DNA from 2 places in the Bacillus sp. 0209A genome. Region 2 is predicted to be linked to the other one. Evidence: a T-box and tRNA genes for the amino acid it is inferred to sense, from the RefSeq annotation. Region 2 holds a T-box; the other holds one or more tRNA genes.
What was found. The T-box of region 2 lies ahead of thrS (threonine--tRNA ligase). A T-box ahead of a tRNA ligase gene usually reads a tRNA of that ligase, here a tRNA-Thr.

Region 1: it has a tRNA-Thr gene. The T-box ahead of thrS (threonine--tRNA ligase) is inferred to sense a tRNA for this amino acid. The anticodon was not compared.

Annotation. Positions count from the first base shown of each region.
Region 1 is NZ_JBAIZV010000008.1:49,374-64,047, reverse strand. It holds gene V6D44_RS19980 (PTS transporter subunit EIIC) at 1-823, opposite strand, end outside; gene V6D44_RS19975 (MurR/RpiR family transcriptional regulator) at 849-1,700, opposite strand; gene murQ (N-acetylmuramic acid 6-phosphate etherase) at 1,717-2,631, opposite strand; gene V6D44_RS19965 (GNAT family N-acetyltransferase) at 2,740-3,222, opposite strand; gene V6D44_RS19960 (DUF523 domain-containing protein) at 3,235-3,690, opposite strand; tRNA gene V6D44_RS19955 (tRNA-Glu) at 3,871-3,945, shown strand; tRNA gene V6D44_RS19950 (tRNA-Val) at 3,949-4,024, shown strand; tRNA gene V6D44_RS19945 (tRNA-Thr) at 4,029-4,101, shown strand; tRNA gene V6D44_RS19940 (tRNA-Tyr) at 4,119-4,203, shown strand; tRNA gene V6D44_RS19935 (tRNA-Gln) at 4,208-4,279, shown strand; gene sigW (RNA polymerase sigma factor SigW) at 4,508-5,071, shown strand; gene rsiW (anti-sigma-W factor RsiW) at 5,085-5,711, shown strand; gene cdaA (diadenylate cyclase CdaA) at 5,875-6,696, shown strand; gene cdaR (CdaA regulatory protein CdaR) at 6,689-8,131, shown strand; gene glmM (phosphoglucosamine mutase) at 8,150-9,496, shown strand; gene glmS (glutamine--fructose-6-phosphate transaminase (isomerizing)) at 9,927-11,729, shown strand; gene V6D44_RS19900 (undecaprenyl-diphosphatase) at 12,062-12,685, shown strand; gene V6D44_RS19895 (NADH dehydrogenase subunit 5) at 13,773-14,674, shown strand, end outside.
Region 2 is NZ_JBAIZV010000002.1:360,661-375,334, reverse strand. It holds gene V6D44_RS07115 (YwhD family protein) at 1-216, opposite strand, end outside; gene V6D44_RS07110 (site-2 protease family protein) at 229-888, opposite strand; gene V6D44_RS07105 (2-hydroxymuconate tautomerase) at 997-1,185, shown strand; gene V6D44_RS07100 (MarR family transcriptional regulator) at 1,228-1,647, opposite strand; gene thrS (threonine--tRNA ligase) at 1,767-3,683, opposite strand; T-box leader at 3,737-3,958, opposite strand; T-box leader at 3,990-4,214, opposite strand; gene V6D44_RS07090 (hypothetical protein) at 4,296-4,451, opposite strand; gene V6D44_RS07085 (MFS transporter) at 4,531-5,931, opposite strand; gene V6D44_RS07080 (Rrf2 family transcriptional regulator) at 5,928-6,401, opposite strand; gene V6D44_RS07075 (YwgA family protein) at 6,513-7,013, opposite strand; gene V6D44_RS07070 (HD domain-containing protein) at 7,049-8,350, opposite strand; gene V6D44_RS07065 (DUF1450 domain-containing protein) at 8,511-8,735, opposite strand; gene rsfA (prespore-specific transcription regulator RsfA) at 8,950-9,729, shown strand; gene V6D44_RS07055 (carboxylate/amino acid/amine transporter) at 9,873-10,763, opposite strand; gene ywfL (octanoyl-[GcvH]:protein N-octanoyltransferase) at 10,912-11,757, opposite strand; gene cysL (cysJI operon transcriptional regulator CysL) at 11,805-12,704, opposite strand; gene pta (phosphate acetyltransferase) at 12,849-13,820, opposite strand; gene hemQ (hydrogen peroxide-dependent heme synthase) at 14,090-14,674, shown strand, end outside.

The sequences.
Region 1 (14,674 bases), on a different contig from region 2:
TAATGGCATCAGAAATGAAGCCGCCTAAAGGCATAAATAAAACATACGTTACGATTCCGGTGATTAACAGTGAAACGGTTGGAGTGACAATGATATCAAGTGATTGAGGAATAAAACGACGGATAAATTGTTCGGTGTAAGCGATGAATATGGCTGCGAAAAGAACTCCGATCAGCCCTCCCCTGCCCGGAAGAAGCTGTTCTCCGAATAAAACGATCTTTGCGATCTCCGGATTCAAAATCAAGATCCCCGCCAGAGCACCAAGAGCGGGTGTTCCGCCAAATTCTTTCGATGCGTTAATACCGACGAGAATGCCGAGATAAGTGAACAGCCCGGAGCCGATGACTGTCAAGATAATAGCGACTTGTGATTCTGCAGAGAGCCATTCGGCTTGAATGATTGCTTTGGTAATCCCAGTAATTAAACCGGAAGCGACGAGTGCGGGAATTAGCGGGATAAAGACGCTGGCAATTTTACGTAAGAAAAGCTTAAATGGAGTGGCGTTTTTTCGGTTTATATCGGCTTTCTTTTTGGCAGCTGCATCTTTGACATCGATATCTTCTTCTGCTGACACAAGCTTTGAGAAAGCGGCTGTGACATGATTGACGATTCCTGCTCCAAGGATGATTTGGATGGTTTCAGCTTCGACGACCCCCAATACGCCGTCAAGCTCTCTTAAAGCGTGAGCATCTGTATTGCTTTCATCGTAAGGCGTAATACGCAGGCGCGTCATGCAATGCGTATACGAGGAAATATTGGATTTTCCTCCGCATAGCTCAAGGATTTTCTTTGCGAGATGATGGTAGTTATTTTCTTTGCTCATCAAAACCCCTCCTCATCAAGATGCCTTATTTTTTTCTCATAGATTTTATGGCTGCTCTCGTTTTATCGATATATCCGGTTGTTTCTTCGTACCGCTCAGCCGCCATGCCTAAAAACAAAACATCAATCATAAAAAGCTGGGCGAGGCGGGAGGAAGTGGCTGCACTTCGAATCAGGGCTTCATTGGAGTGTGCCGTGTGCAACGGGACATCAGCCAGCGCGGAGACTGATGTCTGACTGAATTGTGTGAGGCTGATCGTTTTGATGCTTTTTTCCTTAGCCATCGTGAGCAGCTCAATGATTTCCTGCGTCTCTCCCGAAAACGAAATAGCGAATACGATGTCATCCTTATCTGCATTTGCGATTAATGATGCCACAAGATGAGTGTCTGTGAACGCGGTTGCTAGTTTATGAATGCGAAGCCACTTTTGCTGGGCGTCCTTGGCGACAATGCCGGAAGCCCCGACGCCGATAAAATGCACAGTATGTGCTTGGAGAAGCAGAGAAACCGCTCGTTCAAGCTCTTTATAGTCCATCAGGTCTGAGGTGTCTTGAATGGCTTGAATGGCATTGCCGGCCGCTTTTTCAGAAATGGAGGACAGCGGTTCGTGGGGCGCAATGTCCCGGTAGCCTTGAACAGCAGGCTTTGCCAGATCGCCTGCTACTCTCATTTTTAAATCTTGAAAACCCTTTAGTCCGAGTGATTTGCAGAGCCTGATGACGGCAGCATCACTTGAATTGGCTAAGGTGCTTATTTCGCTGACAGTGTTTTCTATTGCCCTGTGGGGATGAGTTAGGATGTAATCCGCAAGTTTACGCTCGGATGGAGGGAGCTTGTGCTTCATTGATTGGATGATCGCTAAACCGCCTGTTGCCATGCTCGTTCTCTCCTTATCATGAATGGTAGTTTTCGATTGCTTTGTCTATAAAACCGTTTGCTTCCTCAAGCAATGTTTGAGCTTTTTCTTGATCTGTGCTTGTTTTGAGCATGAGGATTGCCGTTTTGACGTGATCATTGGCTTGTTCCAGTGTATGTCTGGCTGTGTCGTATGAAGCGTTAGTAAGGCTTTGGATGATGCTGATGGCTCGTTCTTTTAGTTTCTTATTGCTGACGTTGACGTCTACCATCAAGTTTTCGTAAACCTTGCCGATTTTGACCATTACTGCGGTGGATATCATGTTTAGAATCATTTTATGAGCGGTTGCGGCTTTCATACGTGTTGATCCTGTAATGGCCTCAGGGCCAACAACAACCTCAATGCTGTGATCCGCTTCCTTGCTGATGGCGGAATTTTCATTGCAGGTAAGGGCGATGGCGTGTGCTCCTACTTTACGGGCGTATGTGAGGGCGCCTGCGGCATAAGGTGTGCGGCCGCTTGCTGCAATGGCAATGACTGTGTCGTTTGACGTAAGCTGTATGTTTTTTAAATCTTCGGCTCCTGCTTCTTCACTGTCTTCAATGCCCTCTGCTGCTTGCAAAAATGCTTTGGGGCCTCCAGCCATAATTCCGATGACCTGATCCGGGCTTACGCTGTAGGTGGGAGGACATTCAACAGCATCCATGACACCGAGTCTGCCGCTTGTGCCGGCGCCTGTGTATATGAGCCGGCCACCATTTTGAAACGAGTTGTATGCGCAGTCTACAGCTGTTTTGATATCAGGGAGAACCTGCTGAACGGCGGCAGCGACTTTCAAATCTTCGTTGTTGATCATCTTGAGGATGCCGAGAGTGTTTGTTTTGTGGATTTCCGCTGTTTGGCTATTGCGTGATTCTGTTGTAAGCCGGTGAAGGTTTAATAGTTCTGACATGAGGATGCCCCCTGTTTTAAAATGATGTATCTTACTATTCAGTATATTCACTTCCGTTATGATATTTCAACTGGGTTTTATATTTTTGAAATTTTATTTCACCCGAGACTATAGGAAATAATGAAGAATCAGCTGTTCTCCAAGCGGCCCGATTTTTCGCCGTCCTTTATCTAGGAACCCGCTTTTCATATAAAGGTGTTTTGCGCGTGTGTTTAGGTGATTGACGGCCAAAATGATTTCATCGCACCATGGAAAATAACTGCTCACAAACGAGGGAAGCTGAAGCATTGCTTTTTTTGCATAGCCTTTTCCATGATGTACAGCGTTTAAAGACAGGGAGCTGAGCAGTAAAGCAAATGGATTGCTAGTATAGGGAGCAAGCGTTTCTTTTGATGTATGTAAAATGAAAAAGCCGACTGGCAGATTGTCATTTAAGATGACAGCCGGATACCGGTCCTGTATGCCTAAGGCCTGAGTCAGCACCTCTTTGGGGAGAGAGGTAAAGCGCTTGTCATCGTTGTTTAGGGTAAATGATTGAAGTTCCGGCGAATGTTCAGGTTTATAGAAGGATAAAGAAATGTCTTGAGTCATGGGGTGCCCTCCTTACAATATGTCGTCTAACTGGTTTTCTGAAATGACACGGCAGCCCGCTTGTTTTAGCAGTGCGGCGGTCACTCCGCTGCCGGCGATTTTTTTGCCAGTGAATGTGCCGTTATAAATGAAATTGCTTCCGCACGATGGACTGTTTTCTTTCAATATGACAGCGGATGCATTGATTGCTTTTGCGTAAGCTAATGTTTTAGCGGCGCCTTTCATATATAACTCTGTTACATCTTCTCCTGAGGCTGTCACGATTTTAGCGGTTCCATTGAGAACATCCTCGCCGGTGCCTCCGATGATTTCTGCAGGCTCACGGGGAGTGGAAAAGCCGCCGAGAAGCTCAGGACAAGCCATGACTGCTTTATTTTCATCGATGAGTTTTCTGATTTTCTCTGATGCGGCGTGAGAGCCGTTGTATCTGCATTCAATGCCTCCAAGGCAAGAACTGACTAGAATCATATTGGTTTCTCCTCTCTTGCTTCGCTTGTCTCTATCATAAAATAAATGACTAATGTTGGGAGGCTTTTTCAGTTAAAAAAGGAGTTAAAAAGTTTGAAAATAAAAAATTTAATTTTTCTCTTTACAAACAGGGGGTAACCTGTATATAATAACTTTTGTCAGCTCGACGAGAACACAAACGGCCCGTTGGTCAAGCGGTTAAGACACCGCCCTTTCACGGCGGTAACACGGGTTCGAATCCCGTACGGGTCACCATTTGGAGGATTAGCTCAGCTGGGAGAGCATCTGCCTTACAAGCAGAGGGTCGGCGGTTCGAGCCCGTCATCCTCCACCATCTTGCCGGTGTAGCTCAATTGGTAGAGCAACTGACTTGTAATCAGTAGGTTGGGGGTTCAAGTCCTCTTGCCGGCACTGTCTTTGCAAAATACGGAGGGGTAGCGAAGTGGCTAAACGCGGCGGACTGTAAATCCGCTCCCTCAGGGTTCGGCAGTTCGAATCTGCCCCCCTCCACCATTATTGGGCTATAGCCAAGCGGTAAGGCAACGGACTTTGACTCCGTCATGCGTTGGTTCGAATCCAGCTAGCCCAGTCACAGACACCTTTGACCAAAAGGTGTCTTTTTTATTTTGTGAAAATCATTCCAACTTCTAACTATTCAGTCTGTATAATAATTTTAAAAATATGTTAAGGTAGTTTATTCACGAATTACCATCTACACCCTGCCAAAAATTTGTTAAACTTATTTTATAAAAAATTGAAACCTTTTAAAACGAAGCTCGTATACATACAGACCGGTGAAGGCAGAGGTTAGATAAATATGGAAATGATGATTAAAAAGAGAATTAAGCAAGTCAAAAAAGGCGACCAAAATGCATTTGCGGACATCGTAGATATTTACAAGGATAAAATTTATCAGCTTTGCTACCGTATGCTTGGCAATGTGCATGAGGCAGAGGATATTGCACAGGAGGCTTTCATCAGGGCGTACGTTAATATCGACAGTTTTGATATTAACCGGAAATTTTCAACTTGGCTTTATCGAATCGCGACCAATTTGACTATTGACCGCATTCGCAAAAAGAAGCCGGATTATTACCTCGATGCAGAGGTGGCTGGTACGGAAGGCTTGACCATGTATTCGCAAATCGCCGCAGACGGAGTTTTGCCAGAAGATGAAGTAGTGTCGCTGGAGCTCTCAAACACGATTCAGCAGAAAATTTTAAAGCTTCCTGACAAATACAGAACAGTTATCGTATTAAAGTATATTGACGAACTCTCATTAATTGAAATCGGCGAGATTCTAAACATTCCTGTGGGGACTGTGAAAACGCGGATTCACAGAGGCAGAGAGGCTCTTCGAAAACAATTAAGGGATCTTTAAGTGGGGTGATGAAATGAGCTGTCCTGAACAAATTGTGCAGCTTATGCATATGCATCTTGATGGAGATATCCTTCCAAAAGATGAACACGTATTAAATGAACATCTTGAGACATGCGAGAAATGCAGAAAGCATTTTTATGAGATGGAAAAATCTATAGCACTCGTCCGGAGCACATCGCATGTCGAAGCCCCCGCGGATTTTACCGCTAATGTCATGGCTAAATTGCCTAAGGAGAAGAAAAGAGCTTCTGTGAAAAGGTGGTTCAGAACCCATCCTGTTATCGCAGCTGCTGCGGTATTCATCATTTTGATGGGCGGAGGTTTTTTAAACAGCTGGCATAATGACCACAACTTCAGCGTGTCTAAGCAGCCGAATCTTGTGGTGCAGAACCATACTGTGATCGTGCCTGAAGGTGAGACGGTCAAAGGTGATGTCACTGTCAAAAACGGCAAGCTGATTATTAAAGGCAAAATAGACGGGGATGTAACCGTCGTAAATGGCGAAAAGTATATGGCCTCTGCTGGACAAGTCACCGGTCAGATTGAAGAAATCAATCAATTATTTGACTGGACATGGTATAAATTGAAGTCTGCGGGGAAAAGTGTACTCAATGCATTAAAACCGAACGAAAAAGAGTAAAGCGTGTCAGTTGCTTTGCTCTTTTTTTTTACGGGCTGTAAGAGCTGGCGCATTTCACTTGCCGAATCGAAATGTGGTATAATGGGCTCGCTATGTTAAGTACATATGCGTAACACGTAAAACACAAAAATACGAAATGACTGAAATCTTGGAGGACGAGGAAATGGCTTTTGAGGATATCCCTTTTTTGCAGTACCTCGGCAATGCCGTTGATATTCTCCTTGTTTGGTATGTGATATATAAACTTATTATGGTCATACGTGGCACGAAAGCGGTTCAGCTGTTAAAAGGAATTGTCGTGATCGTGCTTGTCCGTATGGCCAGCCAATATTTGGGCCTCGGCACGCTTCAATGGCTGATGGACCAAGCAATAACATGGGGATTTTTAGCAATTATTATTATTTTTCAGCCTGAGCTGAGAAGAGCGCTTGAACAGCTTGGCCGGGGCCGCTTTTTCTCAAGAAGCGGCACGCCTGTGGAGGAAGCGCAGCAGAAAACGATTGAGGCAATCACAAAAGCGATCAATTATATGGCGAAACGCCGTATAGGCGCCCTGTTGACCATTGAGCGGGACACTGGAATGGGCGATTATATTGAGACAGGCATACCATTGAATGCCAAAGTCAGCTCTGAGCTGCTGATCAATATTTTTATCCCGAACACCCCGCTTCATGACGGTGCTGTGATTATGAAGAATAATGAAATTGCCGCTGCCGCCTGCTATCTGCCGCTTTCGGAAAGCCCGTTTATTTCAAAAGAACTGGGTACGCGGCACAGAGCGGCTGTCGGTATCAGTGAAGTGACAGACAGTTTGACGATTATTGTGTCTGAAGAGACCGGCGGCGTCAGTGTGGCAAAGAACGGCGACCTTCACAGAGAGCTGACCGAAGAAGCGCTGAAAGAAATGCTTGAAGCCGAGTTTAAGAAAAACACCAAAGACACTTCTTCTAACCGCTGGTATTGGAGGGGCAAGAAAAATGGATAAATTCTTAAACAATCGCTGGGCTGTGAAAATTATTGCTCTGCTTTTCGCGCTCTTGCTTTATGTGGCGGTCAACAGCAATCAAGCACCGACTCCGAAAAAACCGGGTGAATCTTTCTTTCCGACATCAACAATTGATGAGGCAACACTGACCGACATTCCGGTCAAAGCGTATTACGATGATGAAAACTACGTCGTGACGGGTGTTCCGCAAACGGTTAATGTCACGATAAAAGGCTCGACAAGTGCCGTGAAAAAGGCTAGACAGACCAAGAATTTTGAAATATATGCCGACATGGAAAATTTAAAAACCGGCACACATAAGGTTGAGCTAAAGGCCAAAAACGTGTCGGATGGGCTGACAATCTCAATCAATCCGTCTGTTACGACAGTTACGATTCAAGAACGGATGACCAAAAGCTTTCCCGTAGAAGTGGAGTACTACAATAAAAGCAAGATGAAAAAAGGCTATTCTCCGGAGCAGCCGATTGTCAGTCCGAAAAATGTGCAGATTACCGGATCTAAAGATGTGATTGATCATATTTCTCTTGTGAAAGCTTCAGTGAACCTGGAAAACGCAGATGAAACGATTGAAAAAGAGGCAAAAGTGACTGTCTATGATAAGGACGGAAACGCGCTTCCTGTGGACGTGGAGCCCTCGGTCATCAAGATTACCGTTCCGGTGACAAGCCCAAGTAAAAAAGTACCCTTTAAAATTGAACGGACAGGAAGCCTTCCTGACGGTGTCAGTATAGCGAATATTGAATCCAGCCCCAGTGAGGTAACGGTTTACGGCTCGCAGGATGTGTTGGATTCTCTTGAATTTATAGACGGCGTCAGCTTAGATTTAAGCAAAATTAACAAGGATTCCGATATCGAGGCAGATATTCCGCTTCCTGACGGCGTCAAAAAAATCTCGCCGTCAAAGGTGACTTTGCATATAGAAGTAGATAGTGAAGCGGATCAGAAGTTTGAGAATGTCTCTATTAAGACTGTAGGGCTGAGCAGCTCGCAAAACATTGAATTTCTAGATCCTGATTCGCAAGCGATAGACGTGACGGCTAAAGGCTCTCCCAGCAATATAAAAAAACTGGAAAAATCAGATATTGAATTGTATGTGAATGTTTCAGATTTAGATGACGGGGAGCATAGCGTGAAGCTTGAAGTAAACGGGCCTCAAAATGTAACCTGGTCCTTGGGACAGAAAAACGCCAAAATCAAGCTGACGTCTAAAAAAAGCAATACATCAACTAATGACAACAGCAGCAATACATCAGGGAACCAGGATGACACAGGTCAACAAACGAATGATCAAAAGAACAACCAGCAAGATACAACGAAAAACAGCAATGATCAAAAACAAGACGAACATAAAGATCAAAACCAAGATCAGGATGAGGACGAATCTACTTCTGGTTCACAATCATCATCAGAATAAAAAAGGAGCGATTATAAAATGGGCAAGTATTTTGGAACAGATGGTGTAAGAGGTGTCGCCAATAGTGAGCTTACACCTGAGCTGGCCTTTAAAGTCGGACGTTTCGGCGGATATGTGCTGACAAAAGACAAACAACGTCCAAAAGTGCTGATAGGCCGCGATACACGGATCTCCGGCCATATGCTGGAGGGAGCCCTTGTCGCCGGACTTTTATCCATTGGCGCAGAAGTCATGCGTCTGGGTGTCATTTCTACACCTGGTGTATCTTATTTAACAAAAGCGATGGATGCAGAGGCAGGCGTCATGATTTCTGCCTCTCACAACCCAGTGCAGGATAACGGCATCAAGTTTTTCGGGGGAGACGGATTTAAGCTTTCCGACGAACAGGAGGCTGAAATTGAACGACTGATGGACGAACCGGAGGATAAGCTGCCAAGACCGGTCGGAGCCGATCTCGGGCTTGTAAATGATTATTTTGAAGGCGGCCAAAAATATCTGCAATTTTTAAAACAGACAGCTGATGAAGATTTCACAGGCATTCATGTGGCGCTCGACTGTGCTCATGGCGCAACATCGTCCTTGGCGACACACCTGTTTGCTGATTTAGATGCAGATGTTTCAACAATGGGCACTTCCCCGAACGGGTTAAACATTAATGACGGCGTTGGATCGACACATCCAGAAGCGCTCAGCGCGTTTGTCAAAGAGAAAAACGCCGATCTCGGCCTTGCGTTCGACGGTGACGGCGACCGCCTGATTGCGGTCGATGAAAAAGGAAATATCGTTGACGGCGACCAAATCATGTACATATGCTCAAAATACCTGAAATCAGAGGGCCGCTTAAAGGATGATACAGTCGTTTCAACCGTGATGAGCAATCTCGGCTTCTATAAGGCGCTCGAAAAAGAAGGCATCAACAGCGTTCAGACAGCTGTCGGCGACCGTTACGTAGTAGAAGCGATGAAACATGACGGCTACAATGTCGGAGGTGAGCAGTCAGGACATCTTATTTTCCTTGATTACAACACGACAGGGGACGGATTGTTGTCTGCTATTATGCTGATGAACACATTGAAAGCGACAGGGAAGCCGCTGTCAGAGCTTGCAGCTGAAATGCAGAAGTTCCCGCAGCTGTTAGTCAATGTGAGAGTAACTGATAAATATAAAGTCGAAGAAAATGAAAAAGTAAAAGCTGTTATTTCTGAAGTTGAAAAAGAAATGAACGGCGACGGCCGGATTTTGGTGCGCCCTTCAGGCACTGAACCGCTCGTCCGTGTTATGGCTGAAGCGAAAACGAAAGAGCTGTGCGATGAATACGTAAATCGCATTGCTGAAGTTGTGCGGTCAGAAATGGGATTGGAGTAACGAAGCCTATCATCAGAGAGCGAACAAGACAAGCGAGGTTTACATATGATAATGGTGAGACATGCGGCAAAGTTGTTTAAAAAACAATTGACCGTGCATGGCACATGCTGTAAAATCAAGCTTGTCTTGTTCTTATTTTCTCTGAGGAAGAAAAGATGGGATTATTGCTTCACCTATAATTATAGCGCCCGGACTAAGCGCCCGAAAAAAGGCTTAGTTGACGAGGATGGAGGTTATCGAATTTTCGGCGGATGCCTCCCGGCTGATTATGCAGATCACAGCCGTAAGGATTTCTTCAAACCAAGGAGGCGACTCCTTGCACAAAGAGAAATCACATGATCTTCCAAAAACATGTAGGAGGGGACGATTGAAAGTCCCCTTGAAATTCGACTTTCTTCGTCTCCTTTTACAATCTTAGGAGGAAGAAATTATGTGTGGAATCGTAGGTTATATCGGTCAGCTTGATGCGAAGGAAATTTTACTGAAAGGGTTAGAAAAGCTTGAGTACCGCGGATATGACTCTGCGGGTATCGCTGTTGCCAACGAACAGGGGATTCATGTGTTCAAAGAAAAAGGACGCATTGCTGATCTTCGTGAAGTTGTGGATGCCAATGCAGAGGCGAAGGCCGGAATTGGCCATACTCGCTGGGCAACACACGGCGAACCAAGCTATCTGAACGCTCACCCGCATCAAAGCGCACTGGGCCGCTTTACACTTGTTCATAACGGTGTGATCGAGAACTATGTTCAGCTGAAACAAGAGTATTTGCAAGATGTAGAGCTCAAAAGTGACACCGATACAGAGGTAGTTGTTCAAGTAATCGAGCAATTTGTCAACGGAGGACTTGAAACAGAAGAAGCGTTCCGCAAAACACTTACACTGTTAAAAGGCTCTTATGCAATTGCTTTATTCGACAACGAAAACAGAGAAACGATTTTTGTAGCGAAAAACAAAAGCCCTCTATTAGTCGGTCTTGGAGATACATTCAACGTCGTAGCATCTGATGCGATGGCAATGCTTCAAGTGACCAATGAATACGTAGAGCTGATGGATAAAGAAATGGTCATCGTCACTGATGATCAAGTTGTCATCAAAAACCTTGATGGTGACGTGATTTCCCGTGCTTCTTATATCGCTGAGCTGGATGCCAGTGATATCGAAAAAGGCACATACCCTCACTACATGTTGAAAGAAACTGATGAGCAGCCTGTTGTCATGCGCAAAATCATCCAAACGTATCAAGATGAACACGGCAAGCTGTCTGTGCCTGGCGATATCGCTGCCGCTGTAGCGGAAGCGGACCGCATCTATATCATTGGCTGCGGAACAAGCTACCATGCAGGACTTGTCGGTAAACAATATATTGAAATGTGGGCAAGTGTGCCGGTTGAAGTGCATGTAGCGAGTGAATTCTCTTACAACATGCCGCTCCTGTCTAAGAAACCGCTCTTCATTTTCCTTTCTCAAAGCGGAGAAACAGCAGACAGCCGCGCGGTACTTGTTCAAGTCAAAGCGCTCGGACATAAAGCTCTGACAATCACAAACGTACCGGGATCAACGCTTTCTCGTGAAGCTGATTACACATTGCTGCTTCATGCAGGCCCTGAAATCGCTGTTGCGTCAACGAAAGCATACACTGCACAAATCGCAGTTCTTGCGGTTCTTGCATCTGTAGCTGCAGACAAAAACGGCATTGATATCGGATTTGACCTCGTCAAAGAACTTGGTATCGCTGCAAACGCAATGGAAGCCCTTTGCGACCAGAAAGACGAAATGGAAATGATCGCACGTGAATACTTGACTGTATCCAGAAACGCTTTCTTCATCGGACGCGGCCTTGACTACTTCGTATGTGTCGAAGGCGCACTGAAGCTGAAAGAGATTTCTTACATCCAGGCTGAAGGTTTTGCCGGCGGAGAGCTGAAGCACGGCACGATTGCTTTGATCGAACAAGGTACACCAGTATTCGCACTGGCGACACAAGAGCACGTAAACCTAAGCATCCGCGGAAACGTCAAAGAAGTTGCCGCTCGCGGAGCAAACACATGCATCATCTCACTGAAAGGCCTAGACGATGCGGATGACAGATTCGTACTGCCGGAAGTAAACCCAGCGCTTGCTCCATTGGTTTCTGTTGTTCCATTGCAGCTGATCGCTTACTATGCTGCACTGCATCGCGGCTGTGATGTTGATAAGCCTCGTAACCTTGCGAAGAGTGTTACTGTGGAGTAAAATGTTTAACCCCTTTGGTTGTTTTGTGGCTTTGAAATAAAGTCGCGATTTTTGTAAAAAGATGTGATGTTTAAAATAAAGTTACGACGTTTATAAAAATGTTACGACGCTTTTTCCCTTAGATAATTTTTGTCTAAGGGTATTTTTCTATTTTAACTAAAGAGGCAGGTAACTAAAAGTTATAAGGGGATTCCAATTGATTTTGGGTCCCCTTTTTACATAAATGATGTGACACCAATCTTACAAAAATGTAACTTTAATCTCAAATAATGTAATTTGATTCGATGGCAGGTCATCTAATTTTCTTTTACTATGTTCTAAAAAGAGATTGGATGGTGTTGGGTTTGGATATTTCAGAAGTTAATATATCACTGTTTAGACTAGTTAATGACTTAGGAAAAGAACATCCCTTTTTGAATCCTGTATTTAGTTTTATTGCTGAATATATGGTTTTTTTACTTGCACTAAGTGTTCTTTTTATTTGGTTTACAAGAGATACGGATAATAGAATTATGATTCTTTGTGCATCTATCGCTTTCATTTGTGCCTTTACGATAGGGAAGGTTGCAGGGGTATTTCACTCGAATTATCAACCTTTTGTTGAATTGGGAGAGGTTAATAAACTGATACATAAAGAAAAAGACAATTCTTTTCCAAGTGACCATACAATTTTATTCTTCTCATATTGTATTTCATTCTGGCTCTTTAAAAGAGGCTGGTCAATTTTATGGGTATTGTTAGCTGTTCTTGTGGGAGTCTCCCGTATATGGGTTGGGGTTCATTATCCTTTTGATGTTTTAGCAGGAGTATTAATAAGCCTAGCAGTTTCAACTTTTATATATTTAACATTCCCTAAACTAAATGTTACTCAAACTACCATAAAAATTTATGAAAAATGTGAAAACATACTTCTTTATCGCTTCAAAAGAAAGGAAAACAAGTCAAAAAACCTTTAGATTTATTCAACAATCGGGTGCTAATGTTCAAAAAATCGCAACCTAAAATGATCAAACTCTTTTATAAAGATTCCATCTGTATTCAAAACTGTAGAATCCATTTTGATCTATCTTTTTTTCTAAATGGATTCTTTAAATTTGCCGTACACTGAAGGTTCATGTGTTATTTTTGATCAACCTTTATTTCACAGCTACAGTTTTAGCCAAAGGGGTTTTTTGTTTTAAAGATGGCTATGTTTAGTTTTACAAATATTTAAGATTGCCAAAGAATATGAAAATATAAAGAAGGTATTTTCAGGGAAAGTGACATCTACGGAGAAATTGGGGAATTCTAGCGATAACAATATCCACAGCAGCTAGTTCAACCGATTTAAACACGGTAAATTTTTGGTCGTTAGGGCTGTTGAAAATAAAGTAGGAACCAGTATTCATTTATAGTTGCTAATTGAACTCAGTTATTTACTAAACAAGAAAATGATTATAAAATTTTTCTTGTATTTAAAAAAATTAAAGTGATAGATATCATAAGCCTTGGATAAAGATTCAGGATGTATATTTAAAGGGAAAGCAAGATTTCATACTTCATTCTCCGTATTCCAACATCTTGACAATGTTTAAAATTTAGCATATCTTATACGTAACGTAATAATCGGTGCAGATGTTTATTTTCGCCATTCTAAATTATTAGGCCTTTAGCATTCTTTTGATATTTAATTTAAATCTTGACTGGATGAAAAAGTATTCTAATATTAAAAAGGAAAAGTAACATAAATCGATTTATTTTATAATCAAGGGACTAAATGAAAGTTTTAACGATGATTCCTTTAGAAGGAAGTTAAAATATAGCTTAAAGCTAAATGACCAATAATAAGGTAGCTCTTCAAAAAACTTCACTGAAGTTAGTTGAAGTGAAGCCGACAATTTTCAAGATTCAATGATCTAAAATTATCATTGAAATTTTGAAGTTGTCGGTTTTTTTATTGGAAAAAAATAGAGATGAATAAAAATTGTAATAAATGATAGAAAAATATGATCTGACTTAAAGGTCTTTTGAACAATAATGACATTTAAAAAGGGAGAAGTTAGAATGTTAGTTTCGTCATCATTATTAACATTATTTTTTATGATGCTTATTGCATCTGGGATAAGCGGACTATTGTTTTTACATCCACGCGTACCCTTGAGCTTTATTCGCATTCATATTGGTATTTTGGCTTTACCACCGTTGGTATCCTTAGTCATTCTTGCCAATGGCAGTGTGAATGGAAATGTGGGCCCTTGGTACTTAGATTCCTTAGCTTGGTTAATGGCTTTCTTTGTTTTAGCAATTGGCCTAATCATTCAGCGTTTTTCTGTACGTTACTTAATGGGGGATCGATCTTATCGAAAATATTTTGCGCTTTTTACTTTCACTACAGGTGCTGCTTCAATTGCATGGTTAAGTGGTGATCTCCGCCTGATAGTTGTTTTTTGGGGAGCAACTCTTGTCGGTTTAACCTTACTTATCAGGTTAAACAGTGCATGGCAAGTGGCTAGTGAAGCAGCCAAGGTTTCTGGCCGCTTATTTTTGTTAAGTTGGTTTTCTTTGTTTTTCGCGATGATTTGGCTTTTTCAAGTCACAGGCCAATGGCAGTTATCATTGGTTTTAACAAATGAAAGTTTAGCTCAACTGGGGGGATGGGAGAGAACAGGGATTAATCTATTGATTGTATTAGCAGTGATCATTCCCGCAGCTCAATGGCCATTCCAAAGATGGTTAATTGAGTCTATTGTTGCTCCAACTCCTGTTTCTGCGATTATGCACGCAGGTTTAGTCAATGCAGGCGGGATTATACTAGCCCGGTTTTCACCTCTATTTAATGGTGGTATAGCTTCGATTATTTTACTTATGCTTGCTGGGATCTCTGTATTGATTGGAACTGGCATTAGTTTAGTCCAGGTTGACTATAAACGCCAGTTAGTAGGCTCCACGATTGGACAAATGGGGTT
Region 2 (14,674 bases):
TTCTTCTTTGTTCGGCAGAAATTTAATTCCTTTTTCAACGGTGCTGCGGGCGTGCATAGCACCGATGTCAACGAACGCTTCTTTTTCCTCTACATCGACGAATACGGGGGAAATGTTATCTAAGCTGAGTGCCCCTACGCCAAAACCGCCGTGTCCGTCTGTCGGATCACTTTTAATAATATTAAACCCGATTGATTTTTTCTTTTTTTCTTCCATAAGTTCTACCTCCTACAAAAGCGGTTGAAATATCGCTGAAAACAGCTCTAAAATCTGATCTCTTCCGGCATTGAGCATCGGCCAAAGCACGTAAGATCCGAGCGGTGTCACAAACAGAACCAAAAAGACAATAAAGCCGTAGCTCTCCGCCTGCGTCATCTTGGCACGAACCCCCGGCGGGACGAGATCTTCAATGATTCGATAGCCATCGAGCGGCGGCAGCGGCAGCAGATTAAATAAAAACAAGACAAGATTCAGCTGAATCCAAATGGAAAAGAACTGATCAAGTCCCGTGCTGAATGCCGCAAGCTGCTCCATTCCGTATGCATGCATCAACACTAACAAAAAGAAACCGATAAACGCAAGAATCAGGTTACTGACGGGTCCGGCAATAGATACGAGCACGCCGGCAAGCCGAGGTTTCTTAAAGAAGCGGCGATTGACAGGAATAGGGCGCGCCCATCCGAAGCCGGCCACCAGAATCAAAATGGTTCCGAACGGATCAAGGTGTTTAATAGGATTCAGTGTCAGTCTTCCTTGTCTTTTCGCCGTATCGTCACCGAATTTGTATGCGACATAAGCATGGGCAAGCTCGTGTATCGTAAACGACACAATTAACGTGATGACGAGGTATGGCATTAAAGATAACGGATAATATAAAAAACGGTCCAAGTGAGATATCCCTCTTTCTAAAAATGCAAGAATTTACTTTATTCAGTATACTATAAGAAGCCTCTTTTTCTAAAGAGAGGAAACGAGATAAAGGAGGATTCAGCACCCATGCCATACGTAACCGTCAAAATGCTCGAAGGCCGTACAGACGAGCAAAAACGCAATCTTGTCGAGAAAGTAACAGAAGCGGTAAAGGAAACAACCGGTGCTTCTGAAGAAAAAATTGTTGTGTTTATAGAAGAAATGAGAAAAGACCATTATGCCGTCGCAGGCAAACGTCTGAGCGATATGGAATAATCTCTATAAAGCCGGCGCTTCGCGCACCGGCTTTTTCTATCCCTATTGGGTCAGCTTCGCAACAATCGCTAAGAACGTCTTTTTCTCTTCGGCTGTTACACGTTCAAACATGCCGTCAATCAGCTGCTGGCGGTTTTCAATCATTTGCTCAGCCGCTCCCCGGCCCGACTCGGAAAGCGTAATCCATACAGTGCGGCGGTCATTTTTATTTCTCGATCTCTCAATAAAACCCTCCTGCTCTAAATGATTGAGGGCGGTGGTTGTCGCAGAGGGAGACAGTGTGACCTCTTTTAGTATATCCTTTATGGTGCAGCTCCCATGTCTGTATATGATCCGCAGAATAAATCCTCTTATATTATTTACGTGTTTCGGAACGGTAGCTTCATCTATTTGCTTCGTGGTTTTCAAGTATTTTGTAAGTGCGTGATCCAGCAAATTTGCTTCCAGTTTGTCATGGTCCATGTCAATTTCCCCATTTCGAGATGCATTCATAACATACGAACGATATGATTTACTTATTATTTTACTGATTCCGGATAGGGAAAGTCAAAAAAGCAAAATGAGAATCCGCAGCTTTTCTCCTACATGCCTCGATTTTTCACCTGTTTGACAAGTTTATCTTTAAAAGTTTGAAAAGGAACGTGTTTATTCTCTTGATGCCCGAATTGGCGGACGTTTACCGCATCCTGCTGCTCTTCATGATCTCCTAGCACAAGCACGTATGGGATTTTCTGTACCTGCGACTCTCTGATTTTGTATCCAAGCTTCTCATTGCGCTCATCAATGCCGACTCTTATCCCCACCTGTTTCAGCTCTGCCTGCACCTTTCTGCAATAGTCCAAGTGAACGTGTGAAACCGGTATGATTTGAACCTGAATCGGTGCGAGCCAGACTGGGAACGCCCCGCCGAAATGCTCGATCAAAATACCAAAGAAACGGTCGATCGAGCCGAATACCGCTCTGTGTATGACAACAGGACGAACCTTTTCATTGTGTTCATTGATATATGTTAAATCGAATTTTTCCGGCATTTGAAAATCAAGCTGAATTGTCGCACATTGGTGGCTTCGTTTCAGGGCATCTTTTATGTGAAAATCAATTTTCGGTCCATAAAACGCCCCATCGCCTTCATTCACCTCATAAGGCAGGCCGAGTTCCTCAAGGACATGTGCTAAGGCGCGTTCCGATGCTTCCCAAAGGCTATCATCGCCCAATGAATCCTCCGGGCGAGTCGAAAGCTCAACCGAATACTCAAAACCAAATGTACGATATACCTCGTCAATCAGCCCAATCGCTTCTTTGATCTCGCTCTCAATCTGATCCTCCCGAACGAAGATATGCGCGTCATCCTGACAGAACGTCCGGACGCGAAGCATTCCATTTAAAGCGCCGCTGTATTCATGGCGATGGACCTGGCCGAACTCCGCCATACGAATCGGCAGATCACGATACGAATACAGGTTGTTTTTAAATATGAGCATATGTCCAGGACAATTCATCGGCTTCATTGCGAATCTTGTCTCATCCACTTCTGAAAAATACATATTGTCGCGATAATGATCCCAGTGGCCTGACTGCTCCCATAACCGCTGATTCATCATAAACGGCGTACGCACCTCATCATAGCCGGCATTTGTTTGCAGCTCACGCGAGAAGCGTTCCAGTTCATTGCGGACAATCTGCCCTTTCGGCAAATAAAACGGCATCCCCGGCGCTTCTTCAGAAAACATAAACAGCTCTAACTGTTTGCCAAGCTTGCGGTGGTCACGTTTTGCCGCTTCTTCCAGCATATGCAGATGCGCATCCAAATCTTTTTTCTTGTGAAACGCAACCCCGTACACCCGCTGCAGGACTTCATTTTCATTGTCTCCGCGCCAATAAGCGCCCGATACTCTTGTCAGTTTGAACGCCTTGATCATCCCTGTAGAAGGAAGGTGCGGCCCCCGGCACAGGTCAACGAATTCTCCCTGCTGATACAGCGTGATATCCTCTCCGCGCGGAATATCCTTCAAAATCTCCAGCTTAAACGGCTCGCCTTTTTTGGCAAACAGTTCTTCAGCCTCTTCGTAAGAAACCTCAATTCTTTTCATTTCAAGGTTTTCATTTATAATGTTCTTCATTTCTTTTTCGATGGCTTCTAAGTCATCCGATGTCAAACTGTGCTCCAGCTTCATGTCATAGTAGAAGCCGTCTTCTATCACAGGCCCCACCCCCAATGACACTTCGCCATACAGCCGTTTCACCGCTTGGGCCAGCACGTGCGCTGATGTGTGGCGGAGCACTTGCAAGCCTTCTTGTGAATCAAGTGTGACAATCGAAAGCTCAGCATCCTCCTCCAGCTTGAAGCCGAGATCAACGAGCTTGCCGTTGACCTGACCCGCAGCCGCCTTCTTTTGCAGACTGGAACTGATAGAACCAGCCGCTTCTTTGATTGTAATGCCTTTCGGATATTCCTTGATCTGTCCGTCTGGATGCTGAATGTGTACATGTTTACTCATTTTTAAACACTCCTTCATTATTGTTGTATATAAAAAAACACACCCATCCCTCTGAAAGGGACGAGTGTGTGATTAACCCGTGGTTCCACCCAAATTCCCGACAAACGCTATGTTGTCGGCTTGGTGCTGTAACGCAGCATAGACGGCATTGGATACTTTCGTTCCCCAATGCTGCTCCAAGGCGGTAAATGATCATCCTAAGCTGGGAAGCTCTCACCTTTCCTTCCCTCTCTGAAAACCGTAACGACCATTCATGTCCTTTTCTTCGCATGTATTCAATTCATAAAAAAACACACCCATCCCTATAAAAGGGACGAGTGTGTGATTAACCCGTGGTTCCACCCAAATTCCCGACAAACGCTATTTGTTTGTCGGCTTGGTGCTGTAACGCAGCATAGACGGCATTGGATACTTTCGTTCCCCAATGCTGCTCCAAGGCGGTAAATGACAGCCCTAAGCTGGGAAGCTCTCACCTTTCCTTCCCTCTCTGAAAACCGTAACGATCATTCATGTCCTTTTCTTCGCATGTATTCAATTCATATAAAAAAACACATTCATCCCTATAAAAGGGACGAATGTGTTTATCATCCGTGGTTCCACCCAAATTCCCGATCAACACACATGGTGTATCGGCTTTAAGGTGCTGTAACGCAGCATGACGGTATCAGATACTTGATTTCTCCGATACGGCTCAAAGGCGGTAAGCTGCTTTCCCTGCGTTAGGAAGATCTCAGCTGTTCTTCCCTCTCTGGAAACCGTAAAAAGCATCTCATGTCCTTATCAGTGCCTGTCGTTTCAATAATTTTTTATATCTTACTATATATTCCCACAAAACGCAATCAGTGATTTACATTTTTTCTGACGCGGCAGTGCCGTTATGGACAGCCAGAAACAGCCATACAAGCAATGCGGCGAGGCTGTACGCCGCTCCCATCATCAAAAACGTAAATCCGGCGCCTGCATACCAAGTGGCGGACAGATGAATAATCACCCCGGATACCGCTACGCCGACCAAGGCTCCGATTTGCCGGTTGGCATTCAAGGCCGCGCCGGCGATATTCGCATGCTTTTGTCCGGCAGCCTGCATGATCACAGTTGTCATGGCAGGAACTGTAATGCCGGTGCCAAGGTTCATGACAGACATCAAAACCGCCAGCTGCCAATAAGGAAAATCCGGAGAAACAAGCATAAACAACAGCAATGCAACGATACAGCCGACCGCCATTGATACAAACATAAGCTGTCCTGCTTCAAACCGATTCACCAGACGGGCAAACAACAGATTGCCAATCACGAAGACCGCCATCATCGGCAGCAGCTCAACTCCAGCCATAAAGGAGCTTGCGCCTCTTGCCTCCTGCAAAAAAAGGCTCAGCATAAACATGCCGCCGAAAAGGGCAAAATTCAGCAAAAACCCGACGAATTGAGCAGCTGAGAATCGGCCGTTTTTATATAAGGACGCCGGCAGAATCGATGTTTCCGCAGAGATTTCCCGCAGCAAAAACAGCACAAATGCCAAAACCGCCGCCGCGAATGCACCAAGAATCACAGGCGAGCGCCAGCCAGCTGAAGGCCCCTGTATCAATGCAAAGGAGAGAAATCCGAGAGCCGCCACTCCAAGCAGATGCCCTGTAATATTTACGCAGCTGCTTTTTCCCGGCACGCGGCCGAGTATTCGATAAGCTGAAATGAGCGCAACAGCCCCTAACGGCACATTGATCAGAAAAATACTCTGCCAGCCTGCCGCCTGTACCAGCACACCGCCGATAAAGGGCCCAAGGCCAGAAGCGGCGGAAACAAGAGCGGCCCACAATCCAAACATTCTCGCCCGCACACGCTCATCAGGGTAAGAAGCAGCCAAAAGGCTGAGTGAGCTCGGCATAAACAAAGCCGCGCCAATTCCCTGTATGAGGCGTCCGGCAATCAACATCTGGCCATTAATGGATACAGCGCATAGACTAGAGGCCAAGACAAAAACGGCCAAGCCGAGTATATATATCGCCTTCGAGCCGAAACGGTCAGCCAAGGCTCCGCCCGCCAGCAGAAGCGAAGCAAAAGTAAGGATGTACCCGTCCACAACCCACGTCACACCTGAAAGTGACATCGAAAGAGCGCTTTTCATATCAGCCATCGCCACATTCACAACGGTTACATCAAGAGTAGCCATGAGAAAACCGAGAGCGAGCACGATCAGTACAGATATGCCAGTTGATGATTCTGACTTTTGTAAAGATCCGCTGTTTTTCATTGCAATTGCCCTTTCATTTGCTTGTTTACCCAATCATCTATTTTTTCAAGATCGTACAATTCCCCGACTCTGTCCATAACCTGCTGCAAGGATTCTTCTCTCATGAGATTGGCCCATTTATCCTCGATTTCCCCCATGACTGTCTCCAGCACACAGCTGCTTTCACCCTCGAATACGGATTGCAGCAAGCCTTTCCCCTGATAGATCGAACCTCTGCCTTCAACCGCTTGATAAACATCATAGAGCGTAATGTCTGTCAAAGGCTTCGTAAGGGTAAAACCGCCCTTCGTCCCCGGTATGGATTCTGCCAAACCGGCCTGAACCAATGTCCTCATCAACTTCTTCAAATAAGACGGAGACACGCGCAAACGCTGGCTGATTGCCTCTGACGTTAAAGAAGACTGTACGGGCAGCCTTGACAGTAACAGCAGCACAGAAACCGCCTGCTCCATCCCTGATTTCATTTTCATCCAATTCACTCCCGATAAATTATAGATAACTAATATCCACAATAGATTCCTTAGCAGCTTTTGTCAATAAAAAAAGCAAAAGAAACGGATCATTTCTTTTGCTTTGTATGGTTAACAAATCTGCTTCAATTCCTCTATGTATTGAAGCGCTTCGTCATATTCTTCATTTGTATATTTTTGCTTGCTTTTGATTGTAAAGACTTTTTCTTTCTTTTCCTCGGCCTCAAGCCCGTCAAAGTAAAGGATCGTGGAAACCAGCTCTAAAAACCGCGATGAACGGCTGTTCACACTGTCGATATAGCCCTTAATGTCTGGCATATCCAGATCAGCATGGTCTAAAAATGCGGAGCCTGTCTCAGTCAGCGAATAACGGTATTGAAAGTAGCCGCCCTTTTTTTCCTTCACCTCATGCAGAAATCCAAGGTTGCACAGCTCTTCAATCTGGAGCGTCAGTTCCTCTGAATACGGTCCGTAAAAGTGAAAATCATATTTCTCATAGAAAGGAAACTGCATTTTTTTTGCGATATAAATCATTTTCTGCATCTTCTTCCGCCCGATGATTTCTCCAGAATCCGAGAACACCTTCATCAGTTTTGCATGTTCTTTCAACAAATTCCCGACATCTCCTTTTTCCTTCTTTCCAATTTCTATGTCAGTCCCAGCAGCTGCCGGATTTTCATTTTCGCTTCCGGGTGTTCAGAGCCGTCACAAATCAGGTCCTTCGGATAGTACAGCTTGTGGTCCGTCCGCCGTTTTCCGGAGATGGATTCCACAATAGCCGACTGTCTGGACAGCTCTTTAATTTGGCCGTTTTGCGTCAAGAGATGGATCGGCAGACGCTCCTCTTCCTCTCCAGGACGGTAAAAATCGTATGGAAGATCGGAAGAAGAATCAACGACCAAATAATAGCTCGGATCGATTCCCGCCTCTTTGAACAATGAAGTCAGCTCAAAATAAGCCGACATTTCTTCATTCGGATTGAATTCAACGTATTGGAACAGCTGGCGGTTAATGAATCTGCGGCACAAATCGGATAAAATCGCGTCTTCTTCATCCTCCCAGGCCTGGAAGTAATACAAAATAATAGATTCATCCAGCTTCACATAATCCTCCAGTGTCAATTTACCTTCAAAAATAGAATAGAAATGAACCGGGGCGTGAGTGAAGACATAGCCTTCATCGTGCAGCTGCTTCGCCCTGTGAAGAATCTTCGTTAAAATAACCTCTGCGCTTCTTGTCACAGGATGGAAATACACCTGCCAGTACATTTGGTAGCGGCTCATGATATAGTCTTCGACAGCGTGCATCCCGCTTTCTTTAATGACGATCTGATCCTCGCGCGGGCGCATCACCCGAAGAATCCGCTCCATATCAAAATGGCCGTAGCTGACGCCCGTATAATAAGCGTCGCGCTGCAGGTAATCCATGCGGTCTGCGTCAATCTGACTCGAAATCAGGCTGACCACTTGCTTGTTTTTATATGTTTTGGCAATGACTTCAGCAACATCCTGTGGGAAACGCGGGCTCACCTTTCTGAGCACCTGATTGACCTCTGTGTCTCCCAAAATGATATCTCTTGTAAAATCTTCGTGGTCAAGGTGAAAGACTTTTTCAAATGAATGCGAGAATGGTCCGTGCCCGAGATCATGAAGCAGCGCCGCGGCCAAACAGAGTTCGCGCTCACTGTCATCCCATTCAGGGCGGCCTTTAAAGACGTCATCAACCATTCTCCTGACAATTTCATAGACACCGAGAGAATGGTTGAACCGGCTGTGCTCAGCGCCATGGAACGTCAAATACGTCGTGCCGAGCTGCTTAATTCTGCGGAGACGCTGAAATTCGCGGGTTCCGATCAAATCCCATATCAGCTTGTCCCGAACATGAACATAGCGGTGCACCGGATCTTTAAACACTTTTTCTTCTGATAATTTTCCATTTGGATACGCCATCGTCATTCCCTCTTTTTTTTAGCCGTGTTTCTATTATATCGACTCTATTCTTTGAAAACATCCTTGAATTTGCCCGGCGATTTGTTCCATCTTCACGAAAAACAGATCTTGTGAAGCAAAAAAGCCTGACCTGAGGGCCGAGGCTATGAAAAATATGTTTTTACTTTTTTATTTTCTTTTGTACTTTGTCAATCAGCTCATCCTCTGTCGGAGCTGACAGCGGGCGATTGTTCACAAAAGCAAATGATTTTTTGCGTCCGGGCCCGCAATAAGATTGGCACCCTACCTCAACCTTTGCGTCCGGGTCCACTTCTTTTAAACGCGGCAGCAATGTTTTGATATTAGTGGCTTGGCAATCATCACACACTCGAAATTCATTAGCCATGATGTACGCTTCCCTTCATTTCTATGTTCATCTATGTGAATAAACCTAAAATACGCTTTTCAAAAAAATCACATCACTCTTTATTTTACAAGGATTCGACTGTTCCTGCAAGCTGCTCCAACCTTCGTATCTTCTATTCTTTCAGCCAATTTGTATAAATATTTTCCAAACTGGACATTCTAATACCATGAAAAGAAAATGGGAGTTGAGATAAATGACAAAACAGCGACAAGACGCTTGGTCAAAAGAAGATGATCTGCTTTTAGCCGAAACAGTGCTTCGGCATGTGAGGGAGGGCAGCACTCAGCTGAACGCCTTTGAAGAAGTCGGAGATCAATTAAACCGGACATCCGCAGCCTGCGGATTCAGATGGAACGCGGTCGTCCGCCATCAATATGAAAAAGCGCTTCAGCTTGCGAAAAAACAGCGAAAACAGCGGATGAGAGCGCTCGGAAACGGGCAGCCTGCGAAAAAAAGGCTATTATATCAGCCTCCCGCGGTTGATCCTGAAATCATTCAAGAAACCGATGCAGAGGAGACGGTTAAAACAGACGCGCCATCAGCCGAAAATGAGCTGCAGCCTTTAATGTCAGGCGAACACATGCCTTTTGTCGATGAAAGCTTTAAGGAAGAGTTAGCTAGTCTATCACACTTATTGTCTCCTCAAACGCCTGCAGCTGCGCCTGAGATGACGATGAATGATGTGATCCGCTTCCTGCAGAGTTATGAAGGAAATAACGAGCAGTCATCGGCATTAAGAATGGAAAATGAACGTTTAAAGAAAGAAAATCAGGAATTGCAAAGCAAAACGGAACAGCTTGAGGCAGAAGTTCAAAAGCTTGAAAAAGATCAAAAAACGATCCAAGAAGATTACGAAACCTTAGTGAAAATTATGAATAGAGCCAGAAAACTAGTTTTATTTGAAGAAGATGAACATGCATCTCCATCCTTCAAAATGGACCGGAACGGCAATTTAGAAAAAATGGCAGAATAAGTTGGAAAAATCCCAAAACAGCAGATGGTTTTGGGATTTTCGCCATGTGCAAAATCTCCTTTTCCATTGAGAAAAGAGGATTTCATCATTTTGCAGCCGGCTCCGCTATTCTTGTAAAATGAGGCTAAGCTTATGTGAATCTATTAAGACATGTGAACTGCCTCGGCCGTTTTTTGTTTTCGAGGCGAAGCGGAGATGACCAGAAGCCCGAGCATCATAAGGGCAATGCCGAACCAAGAGGAGAGTGAAAGCATTTCCCCTATGACAAACACGCCCAGCAATGAGGCCGTCAGCGGTTCAGCTAAAGACAGCGTGACCGCCGCCGAGGCCGGAACCCCGGTAAGGCCTTTCACAAACAAAAAGTATGCGGCGCACGTTGCAATTAACCCGATGTAAAGGCTCGTTCCCAGTCCTCTCGGGGTCAGTATCCACGAGATATCCGACTGCCATAAAAGCGGCGTCAGCAAGATGGCGCTGATCATAAAAACAACGGCGGAAGTTGCTAGCGGAGGCTGGTTTTTCACCATCGCTTTACTGATGAGCGTATAGCCAGCAAAAGAAGCACCCGCTCCAAAGGCCATAAGAACACCAGCCACATCAATCCGAACATTGGAACCGTCGGAAAACAGAAGCCAGCAGCCTGATAAGGCCAGCACGGTCGCGATCCACCAGGCGTTTCGCGGGCGTTTTTTCAAAACGGCCCACTCTAGGCTTCCGGCAATGATAGGCGCACTGCCGATCGCAATCACAGTCCCTACAGCAATTCCCGTTTCTTTAACGGCAGTAAAAAACAGCGGCTGGTAACACGCCATACAAACCGCTGCTGATAACACGAGCGGCCATGACCAATTTTTCACGAGAAGCTCCCGGCTGATCCAAACCGCAAGCAGCATGGCACTTCCTCCTATTAATAATCGGAATGCTCCGAATGCCAGCGGTGTGGAGCTTTCTGGAGCCATCGCCTGAACGGTTCCCGTGGTTCCCCAGAAAAAAGCCGCAATCAGTACAAACAGGCTGTAAACATTCCCTTTCATCTGCCCTCTCCCCTTTGTATATGGATGCTGATCTCATTTTATCGTTTTTCTTTTGTTCATGGTTATCTGCATGTAAGAATGATTTATCTGAAAACAAGATGAAATAAAAAATGCATGCCAGCCGATACGGCTGGCATGCGAAGAACATTCACCCAAATACCTTTGCATTCCGCTCAGTCATCCGAACGAGGTTTTTCTCAAATTCCATTTCCTCATCAACGGACAGTCCGGCTGAGTAAAGGTGTGTGCTTAACGCTTTTAATTCCGTCAGTAAAGCGAACATTAAGTCTTGTACGGAGATGTCTGTTTGCAGAAGCTCGCTTAAGGACGCCATCGTTTCCGGACATATCTCCGGATAAACGCCTTTTTTATCATTTCGTTTGTCCTTCAGCGCCGCTTGGTAGAACCTTCTGATCAAATCGGCTCTTTGACTGCCGCTTTTATCCGCGCAAAGATAAATCTGAACAGCGACTCCGCCGCGAACGCGTCTTTGAGAGATGCCGGCGAATTTTTTTCCATTTATGCTGAGGTCATAGCTGCCGGGGCAATATGATCCTTCAATTTCATAGGCTTCGATATTTGCGTTGTATGGGTTTAGCATCCGTCTCATCAACTCAACCATCGCTTCATATCCTTTGTCTATATCGATGCCTTTCTTTTCGTCCTCGAATATGAGAGAGATATTTAAAACGCCTTCGTCCAAAACGACTGCCAGACCGCCGGAATTGCGTACGATCACACGGTACCCTTCGTTCTCCAGCAGAGCGATGCCATCCTGCAAAAACGGCAGACGCGTATCCTGTATTCCAAGGACAATCGTATTATGGTGCACCCATGAGCGCGCTGTCGCCGGCGACACGCCTTTTCCGACGGACATGCACAGCGTATCATCTATTGCGAAGGACTGCTTCGCATCAAATAAAGGGCCGAGACTGGATTGGTCAATGATTCTCCATGTCGGCTGCATCAGTAAATCAATCGGTTGGTTTGCCATCTATGTAAAACCCTTTCATTTTAGGCTTATGAACGAAAACTATTATATCATTTCAGCCGCTGTGATTGATAATTGCTTTTCAGCATCGTAATAAAAATTTCCTTATTTTTCGTATTCTCCATGAGAGGAGAATGAATATAAGACAGCTTGCGCTTTAATGAGAGATCCTTCATATGGAGAATGGAAATTTCACGGTGGATCAAATCCTTATGCAGCACGCTTCTGGATAAAACCGACAGACCCATGCCGCTGATCACCGCTTCTTTTACCCCTTGATTGCTGCTGATGGTGAACATCGACTTCGGCCGCAGTCCGTTTGAGCTGAGCACATGATCGAGATATTCTCTTGTCCCGGAGCCTTTCTCTCTTGTCACCCATGCTTCGTTTTGCAAATCGCTGATTGAAATATCTCTCCGTCCGGCCAACGGGTGCTGATTCGGCGCGGCAATGCACATTTCATCCTCCATGAACGGTTCAATTTCCAGTTCATTCTCGTTTGTATGTCCTTCAATCAGTCCGATATCAGCCTGAAGCATCCGCACACGTTCGCTGACCTCCTCTGTATTGCCAATCATGACATCGAGGTTCAGCTCTGGATACAACTTTTGCAGCTGGGCCAGAAGCGGCGGAAGAATATACTCTCCGATCGTAAAGCTGGCAGCTATTCTCAATTCGCCTTTCACGTAATGGTGATGCGCATAGATTTCGGCCTTGGCTTGCTCGTAGAGAAATACCATTTGCTTTGCTCTTTGATACAAAATGTCTCCTGTCGGCGTTGTCGTAAAGTGTTTTGGCGACCGGTTCAGGAGGGCCGTTTGAAATTCTTTCTCAAGATTTTTGATATGCAGACTGACGCTGGGCTGGGAGATCATCAGCTTTTCCGCCGCTTTCGTGAAGTTTTTTTCTTCTACTACCGCTATAAACGTTTTTAGTACGTCGTAATACAAAAACCCCACCCCTGTCATTAATAAAATATATAGTTATGATCAGTTTTCTTTATTGTACTCATATCATCTGACTTGGTAAAGAAGGCTATGCGAAGGCGCAAAAAAAGCAGCCCTCCGGAAGAGAGCTGCCATCGTCTTCATTTATTACAGTGCTTGTACAGCTGTAATTAATGCGAGGTTGTAAACATCTTCAGCGTTACAACCTCTTGAAAGGTCGTTTACAGGCATATTTAAGCCTTGCAGAATTGGCCCTACCGCTTCAAAGTTGCCCAAACGCTGAGCGATTTTATAGCCGATGTTGCCTGCTTCAAGACTTGGGAATACGAATACGTTAGCGTCCCCTTTGATCTCGGAATCCGGCGCTTTTTTCTCAGCTACAGATGGAACAAATGCAGCATCAAATTGGAATTCGCCGTCAAGTGTCAGCTCAGGCGCTTTTTCTTTGGCGATTTTCACAGCATCCGTTACTTTTTCTGTTTCATCAGATTTAGCTGAGCCTTTTGTAGAGAAGCTGAGCATTGCCACGCGAGGCTCAATGTCGAACATTTTTGCCGTATTGGCACTTTCGATCGCAATTTCGGCAAGATCTTGGCTGTCAGGCGCAATGTTGATCGCGCAATCCGCGAATACGTATTGCTCTTCTCCGCGAGCCATGATGAAGACGCCGGAAGTCTTTTTCACGCCTTCTTTTGTTTTGATGATTTGAAGAGCCGGGCGGACAGTGTCGGCTGTTGAATGAGCCGCTCCGCTAACAAGTCCGTGTGCAAGCCCTTTGTACACCAGCATTGTACCGAAGTAGTTCTCGTCTAATAACGCTTTTCGAGCCTGTTCTTCTGTCGCTTTGCCTTTACGGCGTTCAACGAATGCTTGTACAAGGTCTTCCATGCCTTCATATGTATGTGGATCATAAATCTGAACGCCATCCAGTGCCAGATTCAGTTCTTTCGCTTTTGCTTGAATTTCATTTTCATTGCCGACCACAATCGGATTCAGCACCTTGTTTCCTGCAAGCTTGCTGACAGCTTCTAAAATACGCTCGTCTAAACCTTCAGGAAATACAATTTTAACGTCTTTTCCAGCTACTTTTTCTTGCACTGTTGAAAATAAATCTGCCACAATAAAACCTCCTCAAAAAGTTACAAAAACGCTTTCTTTTACTAGCATACTCTTCTTCCAACCAAATTCAAACAGCCAACTTTCATTATAGCGCTTTCACAAAAAAATCTTATTTTTCTAACTAATTTAACTGACTCATTTTCCCCTTATAGTTTCTCTTATTTTTATGGATTTATACAAAAGGGATGTTCAAGGTTTCTCCACAGTAGAAACGGATAAACTATGGTATAGTGAAGGCAATCATGAAATGGTAATAGGAGTGAAGATAAATGAGTGAACAGCAAATGACGAATGAAGCGGCGAAAACGCTTGACGGCTGGTATGCGCTTCATGATTTCCGCACAATGGACTGGACTTCCTGGAAGCTGCTGTCCAGTGATGAGCGCCAATCTATTATACATGAATTCACAGGATTGCTTGAAAAATGGGGCGTGGCACAAAAAGAAGGAAAAGGGTCGCAAGCGCTTTACAGCATCGTCGGCCAAAAAGCTGATTTTATGCTGATGATTCTTCGTCCTACAATGGAAGAATTAAATGAAATTGAGCTCGAATTCAACAAATCAAGACTTGCTGAGTTCACTATTCCGGCTTACTCCTACGTATCAGTGGTAGAGCTGAGCAACTACTTGGCAAGCGGCGACGGCGACCCTTACGAAAATCCGCATGTGCGTGCGCGCCTTTACCCTGAACTGCCGGAATTTAAATATGTATGCTTCTATCCAATGGATAAAAGAAGATCCGGCAATGACAACTGGTACATGCTTTCAATGGAAGAACGCAGAAACTTGATGAGAAGCCACGGCTTAATCGGCCGCAGCTATGCGGGCAAAGTCAAACAAATCATCACCGGCTCC